DNA from 2 places in the Aliivibrio sp. SR45-2 genome. Region 1 is predicted to be linked to the other one. Evidence: predicted binding sites of a transcription regulator. Region 1 holds the regulator's gene; the other holds the start of a gene.

Region 1 (4,505 bases):
CGTGAAGGCAAATTAGACGATAAAGAGATTGACGTTGATGTTGCTGCACCTCAAGTGGGTGTCGAAATCATGGCTCCTCCAGGCATGGAAGAAATGACGAACCAACTTCAGGGCATGTTTCAGAACCTATCTGGTGGCGAAACAACGAAAAAGCGCAAGATGAAAATCAAAGATGCGCTTAAAGCCCTTGCTGAAGAAGAAGGCGCTAAATTAGTCAACCCTGAAGAGCTAAAAGAACAAGCCATATTTAACGTAGAAAATCACGGCATCGTCTTTATTGATGAGATCGATAAAATCTGCAAAGGATCAAATTCTCAATCTGGTGATGTATCTCGCGAAGGCGTTCAACGTGACCTTCTTCCATTAGTGGAAGGCAGCACAGTAAGCACGAAACATGGCATGGTTAGAACTGATCACATGCTATTCATCACATCAGGTGCATTCCAAATGGCGAAACCATCCGATTTGATCCCTGAATTACAAGGTCGCTTACCGATCCGTGTTGAGCTAGAAGCGCTAACGGCAAATGACTTTAAGCGTATTTTAACCGAGCCAAATGCCTCACTAACTGAGCAATACATCGCTCTATTAGCGACTGAAAATGTCAATATCGAATTTACTGAAGATGGTATTAGTCGTATTGCAGAGTCTGCATTTAGAGTTAATGAAACGACAGAGAACATCGGTGCTCGTCGTTTGCACACCGTAATGGAACGTCTAATGGAAGAAATTTCTTATGATGCTTCAGAGAAAGGCGGTGACAGCTTAACGGTAGATGACGCTTATGTAACCTCTCGTTTAGGTGAATTAATTGAAAATGAAGACTTAAGTCGCTTCATTTTGTAATCATTCCCCCTTTTAAAAAAGGCCCGATTCAACACTGAATCGGGCCTTTTTACATTAATTTTTTCAAATGTAATTACGCAATGATTTCCCAACTGTGAGTCATTTCAATACCCGAGCCGAGCATTAAACACACTGAACAATATTTCTGTAAAGAATCTGCCGTCACTCTTTCCACGATCGTAGGATCAAGCTTATCCCCTGTTATCTCAAAATGAATATTTACGTGAGTAAATAATTTTGGTGCCACATCTCGACGAGCACTTGATAGCTTAGCGACACAACCCGTGACCGCTTGATTGGCTGATTTCAAGCCATCAATCACATCAACAGAGCTACATCCTCCCGCCGCCATTAATACCAATTCCATCGGGCTTGGTGCTTTTTCTCCACCATTACCATCCATAACAACAGAGTGACCAGATTGTGATTGACCTAAGAAAGTAAATCCATCAATCCATTTAACTTCAGCATTCATAAAAGCCTCTTTACAACATAAAAGGAAAACTCGTGATCCATTTCACGAAATTGTGCCCTTGGTCGCACTATTCATACGATCAAAGTCAAGAAATCGATTGCGAAACAGGGTATTATTTTATCAATTATCTCAACGAACATGCAGCCTTGTTCCGATAACCATATTCTATAGGCCAAACTGATATTTGGCTCAGTTATTTTAAAATGGACATCGCCTACTTGGCAAACGCAGAGGAAGTATAAAGTATGGTTCTAGGTAAACCTCAGACAGATCCAACATTAGAGTGGTTCTTATCTCATTGTCACATTCATAAGTACCCATCAAAAAGTACTTTGATTCACGCGGGTGAAAAAGCTGAGACTCTTTACTACATCGTAAAAGGTTCTGTTGCTGTACTGATTAAAGATGAAGAAGGAAAGGAAATGATCCTTTCTTACCTTAACCAAGGTGACTTCATTGGTGAACTTGGTTTGTTTGAAGAAGGCCAAGAACGTTCAGCATGGGTTCGTGCAAAAAGTCCTTGTGAAGTCGCTGAAATTTCATTCAAGAAATTCCGTCAACTGATTCAAGTAAACCCAGATATTCTGATGCGTCTTTCTGCTCAAATGGCAACTCGTCTACAAATCACTAGCCAAAAAGTGGGTGATTTAGCATTCCTAGACGTAACAGGCCGTATCGCTCAGACTCTACTGAATCTAGCTAAACAACCAGATGCAATGACTCACCCAGACGGCATGCAAATTAAGATCACTCGTCAAGAGATCGGTCAAATTGTAGGTTGTTCACGTGAAACTGTTGGTCGTATCTTGAAGATGCTTGAAGAGCAAAACTTGATTTCAGCACACGGTAAAACAATTGTAGTTTACGGCACTCGTTAATTTAACGATAACCATAAACAAATAAAAACGCAGCCCATAAGCTGCGTTTTTTTATGAGTAGACTTTACGACCTAAAGACGTAAATTACCCATCGGTACTTTCAAAAATCTTATCCGCAGAAGCCTCAACAAACCCTTGATATAATTCCCCTGTAGGTAAGGCATAACGTTTGGCAAACTCATAAAAACCACCCGGAATATCAAATTCACCCTCAGTAAAGTTTACGGTTACTTTATCAGCCATCGTTGAGGACTGCTCTAAATGAACCTCAGGAGATCCTTTGACTTCTCCACCAACTTCATTAATAGAAAAACCCGCTTTTCGAAGATGTTGATTTACATCCACCACGCTATCAAAACCATCCAACTGATTAACATACACAGTAAAATGATTTGCCCCATAACCATGAGCCGCCAACCAAGAAGCGTATTCACTTTCTTTTGCTAACGTTTCGTACTCTTCATAACTTAATGACCAAGGTCGGCCAGAAGACAAAAAGTCATTACTAACAAAATAGTGGGCAGGCACTTGTTTAACTAACTTATGAATAATATCTTGAGCCTGAACAGAAAGTTCCTCAACTAATAATTCACTAATAAACACTTTAGGCGCTTTTGGATCTGGGTGTTCGAAATGTTGAGCTTTTAATTTTTTAGCAACAAACTCATATTCATCACACGCTTTATAGCCCATCGCTAAAAATGGCGCCGCTAACGTAGATAAACCCACTTTAGATAGATTAAACGTTCTTAATGCGATGTGATCATTAATAATCTCGTCACCGCCAGACAGTAATTGTCGAACCTTCCCAGCAGAAGGAGATAAACGAACGACATAATCTTGCCATAGTGCCGAAAATAAAGAATTCACATTATTCATACTCGTTACCTCTTAAAGAGTTAGTCCTGGAGATAATTGTGCAGGAATTTCACACGCGTCACCTTCCATCGATGCCATTGGATAAGCACAATAATCTGCCGCATAATACGCACTCGGCTTCATATTACCCGATGCACCTGGGCCACCAAATGGCGCATCACCACTCGCACCTGTCAATTGACGATTGCGATTAACGATACCTGCACGAATGTGTTCAACAAAGTATTCCCACTCACTGTCATCCGTCGATACTAGACCCGCAGATAAACCATAGCGAGTGTCATTAGCAAGCTCTACCGCTTCTTCTAATGTCTCATAACGCACGACTTGTAGTAATGGTCCAAAGTATTCTTCATCGGGTAATTCAGCAACGTTAGTAGCATCGATAATCCCCGGAGAAACAAAGGCGTGACCTAGGCTTTTAGCTTCAAGTAGAGACTCCCCACCTAAATCTTGTAAATTCTTCTGAGCGTTGAGAATAAACTCTGCTGCTGCGACTGAGATTTGTGGTCCCATAAATGGCGTATTCTCGGCAAAAGGTTGATCAACCACGATGGTTTTTGCCACTTCAACGAGACGAACTAATAACTCATCTCCCGCCTTACCTGTAGGAACATACAAACGACGGGCACAAGTACAACGCTGGCCTGCACTAATAAATGCCGATTGAATAATCGTATAAACTGCGGCCTCTTGCTCACCAAAGGACTTGGAAATAACCATTGGATTATTGCCACCCATTTCTAGAGCGAGCATTTTCCCGGTATCACCAGAAAATTGACGATGCAGGATATGCCCCGTATTGGCACTGCCAGTAAACAGCAAACCATCAATACCTTTGGCACTCGCTAACGCTTCACCAGTTTCACGAGCGCCTTGCACCAAATTAATCACCCCATTTGGCAAACCCGCTTGTTGCCATAATGTCATAATGACTTCACTGGTCCACGGTGTTTGCTCTGATGGTTTTAATACCACCGTGTTACCCGCAAGCAATGCAGGAACGATATGGCCATTAGGGAGGTGACCAGGGAAGTTATACGGTCCAAAGACCGCCATTACACCTAATGGGCGATGTCTGAGTACTATTTTATTTCCCGCCGCTTCACGCTCTTTATGGGGCGTTCTTTCATGATACGCACGTATAGAGATGGCAATTTTACCTACCATCGCGCCCGCTTCTGTTTTTGTTTCCCAAAAAGGCTTTCCAGTCTCTTTAGAAATGACTTCAGCAATCTTATCCGTGTTCTCTTTCACTAACGCTGCAAAACGCTCAATAATCACTTGGCGCGCTTCGAAAGGCTGCTTTTTCCACTCAATAAAGGCATGTCGTGCCGCACTAACCGCAGACTCAACTTGATCTTTGGTTGCGCTTTCTCCCTGCCATACAACGTTGCTGTTGTATGGGCTTAATGATTGTATTGTTT
Region 2 (4,505 bases), on a different contig from region 1:
CGCTCTTACTCGCTATAGGTACTTATAGCTTGGATGGTCGATGCAAGTGCACCGTTATTATTGGTGATGATGCAATTCTCTTGCCGTTTTTTTGAGCCACGACAGTAATAATGTGAGTGCCTCTTTCTATGTTGGTGAGCTTCCATTCTTTTGATGTTTGAGGCAAGCCATAAGGAGAGCCATCGAGCACTAATTGAAGTTTCTCATCAACAGCAAGCTTACGAGTTAAGTCTGTTAACACCATGATGTGCCCGCGAGAGCTACGGATGGTTTCTTCTTGAGATAAGTTATTAATTGATATGCTTAACTTAGCTAAGGTGGTCTTTTGCTCTGGTCTTTTCTTTTTTGGGACCGAAGAGTTTGAGGCCGTGGGGGCTGGAATGCTTTCCATTTCATTTTCATTCGAAGAAAAAGACAGTTGTGTTGATTTTGTATTACTTGCTGGGGGAGTGTCACTGAAATGTCGGACGCCCGATTTATCTTCCCATGTGTAAACGGTATTTGCGGTAGAAGGTAGGGAGAATAGGCTAAGAAATAAAAGTACGATATAAGTATGAGGCATGGTTCCACCATTGATGATGGTTATTATTTGATTTCAATAAGCTACTTCAAAAGTGAAATCTCGTTTAGTTTATGCATAACAATACAACTCGTTAAATGGCGAGTGTTGTCGTGTGTGTAGGGAGTGTTGCGTGTAAATGGGATTTTGCCAATATAAAAAAGGCTCGCTTGTGAAGCGAGCCTAAAAACATCAGATTGATTTCAATTTGTTACGTCAGAATTAAACTGAGTAATACATTTCAAATTCAAGAGGGTGAACAGCTGTGTTGATAGCGGCAACGTCTTGAGATTTTAGAGTGATGTAAGAATCAATGAAATCACTAGAGAATACGCCACCCGCCGTTAAGAATTCACGATCAGAATCCAGAGCTTGTAGTGCGATATCTAGAGATTCAGCTACTTTTGGAATTTCAGCTGCTTCTTCCGCAGGAAGGTCATACAGATCTTTATCCATTGCTTCGCCTGGGTGGATCTTGTTCTTAATTCCGTCAAGACCAGCCATTAGCATTGCTGAGTAGCTTAAGTATGGGTTTGCCGCAGGGTCACCAAAACGAACTTCGATACGACGTGCTTTCGGGCTTGGTACCACTGGGATACGGATAGACGCTGAACGGTTACGAGCAGAATATGCAAGCATTACCGGAGCTTCAAAACCAGGGACAAGACGCTTGTATGAGTTGGTTGTTGGGTTAGCAAATGCATTGATAGCACGAGCGTGTTTAATGATACCGCCAATAAAGAAGATAGCCATTTCTGATAGGCCGCCGTACTTATCGCCAGCAAATAAGTTTTGTCCATCTTTGTTCAATGACATATGTACGTGCATGCCTGAACCGTTATCACCAACAAGTGGTTTTGGCATGAAAGTCGCTGTTTTACCGTAAGCGTGAGCTACGTTATGAACAACATACTTATAGATTTGAGTTTCATCTGCTTTGTTTGTTAGCGTATTGAAGCGAGTTGCGATCTCATTTTGACCCGCCGTTGCTACTTCGTGGTGGTGCGCCTCAACAACAAGGCCCATTTCTTCCATGATTAAACACATAGCAGAACGGATATCTTGAGATGAATCAACAGGAGCGACTGGGAAGTAACCGCCTTTAACGCCAGGACGGTGACCTTTGTTGCCGCCTTCGTATTCAGTACCTGAGTTCCACGCGGCTTCGATATCATCAATCTTAAAGAAAGAACCTGACATATCAGTGCTAAAGCGAACGTCATCAAATAGGAAGAATTCTGGTTCTGGACCGACTAAAACCGTGTCAGCAAGACCTGTCGAGCGTAAGTAGTCTTCAGAGCGTTTTGCAATTGAGCGAGGGTCACGATCGTAACCTTGCATTGTTGTTGGTTCAAGAATATCACAACGAATATTTAAGGTTGCATCAGCAGTGAATGGGTCAAGTACCGCACTTGCTGCATCTGGCATCATAACCATGTCAGATTCATTAATGCCTTTCCAGCCAGCAACTGAAGAACCATCAAACATTTTGCCGTCTTCGAAGAAGTCTGCATCAACTTGATGAGAAGGAATTGAGATATGTTGCTCTTTACCTTTTGTATCGGTAAAGCGTAAATCAATAAATTTTACTTCGTTTTCTTGAATTAGAGCGAATACGTTTTCTACTGACATGTAGGATAACCTCCGGTGTTATAATATAAATATTGGCCAGTTAGGCTGTTATTAACTATATAGCCAAAACTGTGCCAAAAGTAATAATCCTTTAATATTAGTGAGTTAGGTTTTTTTATCTTCATTTTTACTTGGGTGTTGCACCAAGTTGATCTTTGGTTGCACTTATTTGGTGCAAGTCGAGTATCGAAAAATAAAAAATTAAATCATCACTAATTTACTTCTATCTGCTATTCAGCCGTGAAATGCCATATTTGTCAATATAATCCCTTGTTAAAATAATTAGAAAAAGTAAATTAATGTTTTAACTTGTTGATAATAATTGTTTTTTGTTTTTTGTTGAAAAAAATAAAGTAAGAATGCAAATTGATGGGGTTTCTTGATTTTTGGTTATTTTTTCGTCGTTTTTGTGGGCTTGATTAAATAAATTGAAAAAAAATTGTGTCTTCAATCACATATTTCGTGGGTTTTGCTCTAAAATCTGTTAAATTATTGACCGTTTTTAAACCAAAGTAGCGCCAATGGTGGCTCTACACGTTCTGAGTGAATTTGAATCCATGTCTACTCCACAACTTGATAAACTAAGAAATATCGCAATTATTGCGCACGTTGACCACGGTAAAACAACGTTGGTTGATAAATTGCTCCAGCAATCAGGTACGCTTGAATCTCGTGGTGAAGCTGAAGAGCGCGTCATGGACTCGAACGATATTGAAAAAGAACGTGGTATCACGATCCTTGCTAAGAACACAGCGATTACTTGGAACGATTACAACATCAACATCGTAGATACTCCAGGACACGCCGATTTCGGTGGTGAAGTTGAGCGTATTATGTCTATGGTTGATTCAGTTCTACTTATCGTAGATGCTGTTGACGGTCCAATGCCACAAACGCGTTTCGTAACGCAAAAAGCATTCGCACACGGTCTTAAGCCAATCGTTGTAATCAACAAGGTTGACCGTCCAGGCGCTCGTCCTGAGTGGGTTATGGATCAAGTATTTGATTTATTTGATAACCTAGGCGCAACTGATGAACAACTAGACTTTAAAGTTGTTTACGCTTCTGCACTAAATGGTTGGGCTAACGCTGAATCAGAAGAAGAAACTGAAAACATGGAATCTTTATTCCAAGCGATCGTTGACGGTGTTGATGCACCAGTTGCTGACCGTGACGGTGACTTCCAAATGCAAATTTCTCAACTTGATCACAACGCATACGTTGGTGTTATCGGTGTTGGTCGTATTACACGTGGTAGCGTTAAAGTTAACCAAGCGGTTACAGTTATCGGTGCTGACGGTAAAGAACGTAAAGGCAAAATTGGTCAAGTACTAGGTTACTTAGGTCTTGAGCGTCATGATGTTGAACTTGCAGAAGCGGGTAACATCGTTGCAATCAGTGGTTTAGGCGAGCTTAAAATTTCTGATACAGTTTGTGCGCAAAACAATGTTGAAGCATTGCCGCCACTAACAGTTGATGAACCAACGGTAACAATGACTTTCCAAGTAAACAACTCACCATTCTGTGGTAAAGAAGGTAAATTCGTTACTTCACGTAACATCCTTGAGCGTTTACAAAAAGAACTAGTACACAACGTTGCACTTAAAGTTGAAGAAACTGGTGACCCGGATAAATTTAAAGTATCTGGTCGTGGTGAACTTCACCTAGGTATCTTAATCGAAAACATGCGTCGTGAAGGTTTCGAGCTAGCAGTATCTCGTCCAGAAGTTATCGAACGTATGGTAGATGGTCAACTAATGGAACCGTTTGAAACGGTAACAATCGATGTAGTTGAAGAGAACCAAGGCGCGGTAATGGAAAGTATCGGTACTCGTAAGGGTGAACTAACTGATATGGCTCCAGATGGTAAAGGCCGTGTACGTATGGACTTTATGATGCCTTCTCGTGGTCTTATCGGTTTCCAAACTGAATTCATGACAATGACTTCTGGTTCTGGTCTTATCTACCACGCATTTGATCACTACGGTCCTCACAAAGGCGGCACAATTGGTCAACGTAAAAATGGTGTACTAATTTGTAACCAAGCTGGTAAAGCTGTTACTTACTCACTATTCTTCCTACAAGATCGTGGTCGTTTATTCTTAGGTCACGCTACAGAAGTATACGAAGGTCAAATCATCGGTATTCATAACCGTGCAAACGACCTTACAGTTAACTGTATTCGTGGTAAGCAACTGACTAACGTTCGTTCTTCTGGTACTGATGAAGCACAAACGCTTTCTCCTTTCATCGATTTGACTCTTGAGCAAGCTCTTGAATTCATCGACGTTGATGAGCTAGTAGAAGTAACACC

What was found. Region 1 encodes CRP, which controls carbon source genes, mostly activating them, when cyclic AMP is high. Its sites were predicted from a motif close to TGTGANNNNNNTCACA; they were not measured.
Region 2: typA (translational GTPase TypA) is a predicted target of CRP. The motif match lies at 2,632-2,647, and genes of this name have one in related genera.

What each region holds. Positions count from the first base shown of each region.
Region 1 is NZ_CAWPRC010000150.1:127,590-132,094, forward strand. Features, by position in the region: gene hslU (HslU--HslV peptidase ATPase subunit) at 1-846, shown strand, start outside; gene AACV33_RS09500 (OsmC family protein) at 920-1,321, opposite strand; gene crp (cAMP-activated global transcriptional regulator CRP) at 1,567-2,199, shown strand; gene AACV33_RS09510 (DUF1338 domain-containing protein) at 2,284-3,078, opposite strand; gene astD (succinylglutamate-semialdehyde dehydrogenase) at 3,091-4,505, opposite strand, start outside.
Region 2 is NZ_CAWPRC010000055.1:51,001-55,505, forward strand. Features, by position in the region: gene AACV33_RS02755 (DUF4124 domain-containing protein) at 23-562, opposite strand; gene glnA (glutamate--ammonia ligase) at 782-2,191, opposite strand; gene typA (translational GTPase TypA) at 2,749-4,505, shown strand, end outside.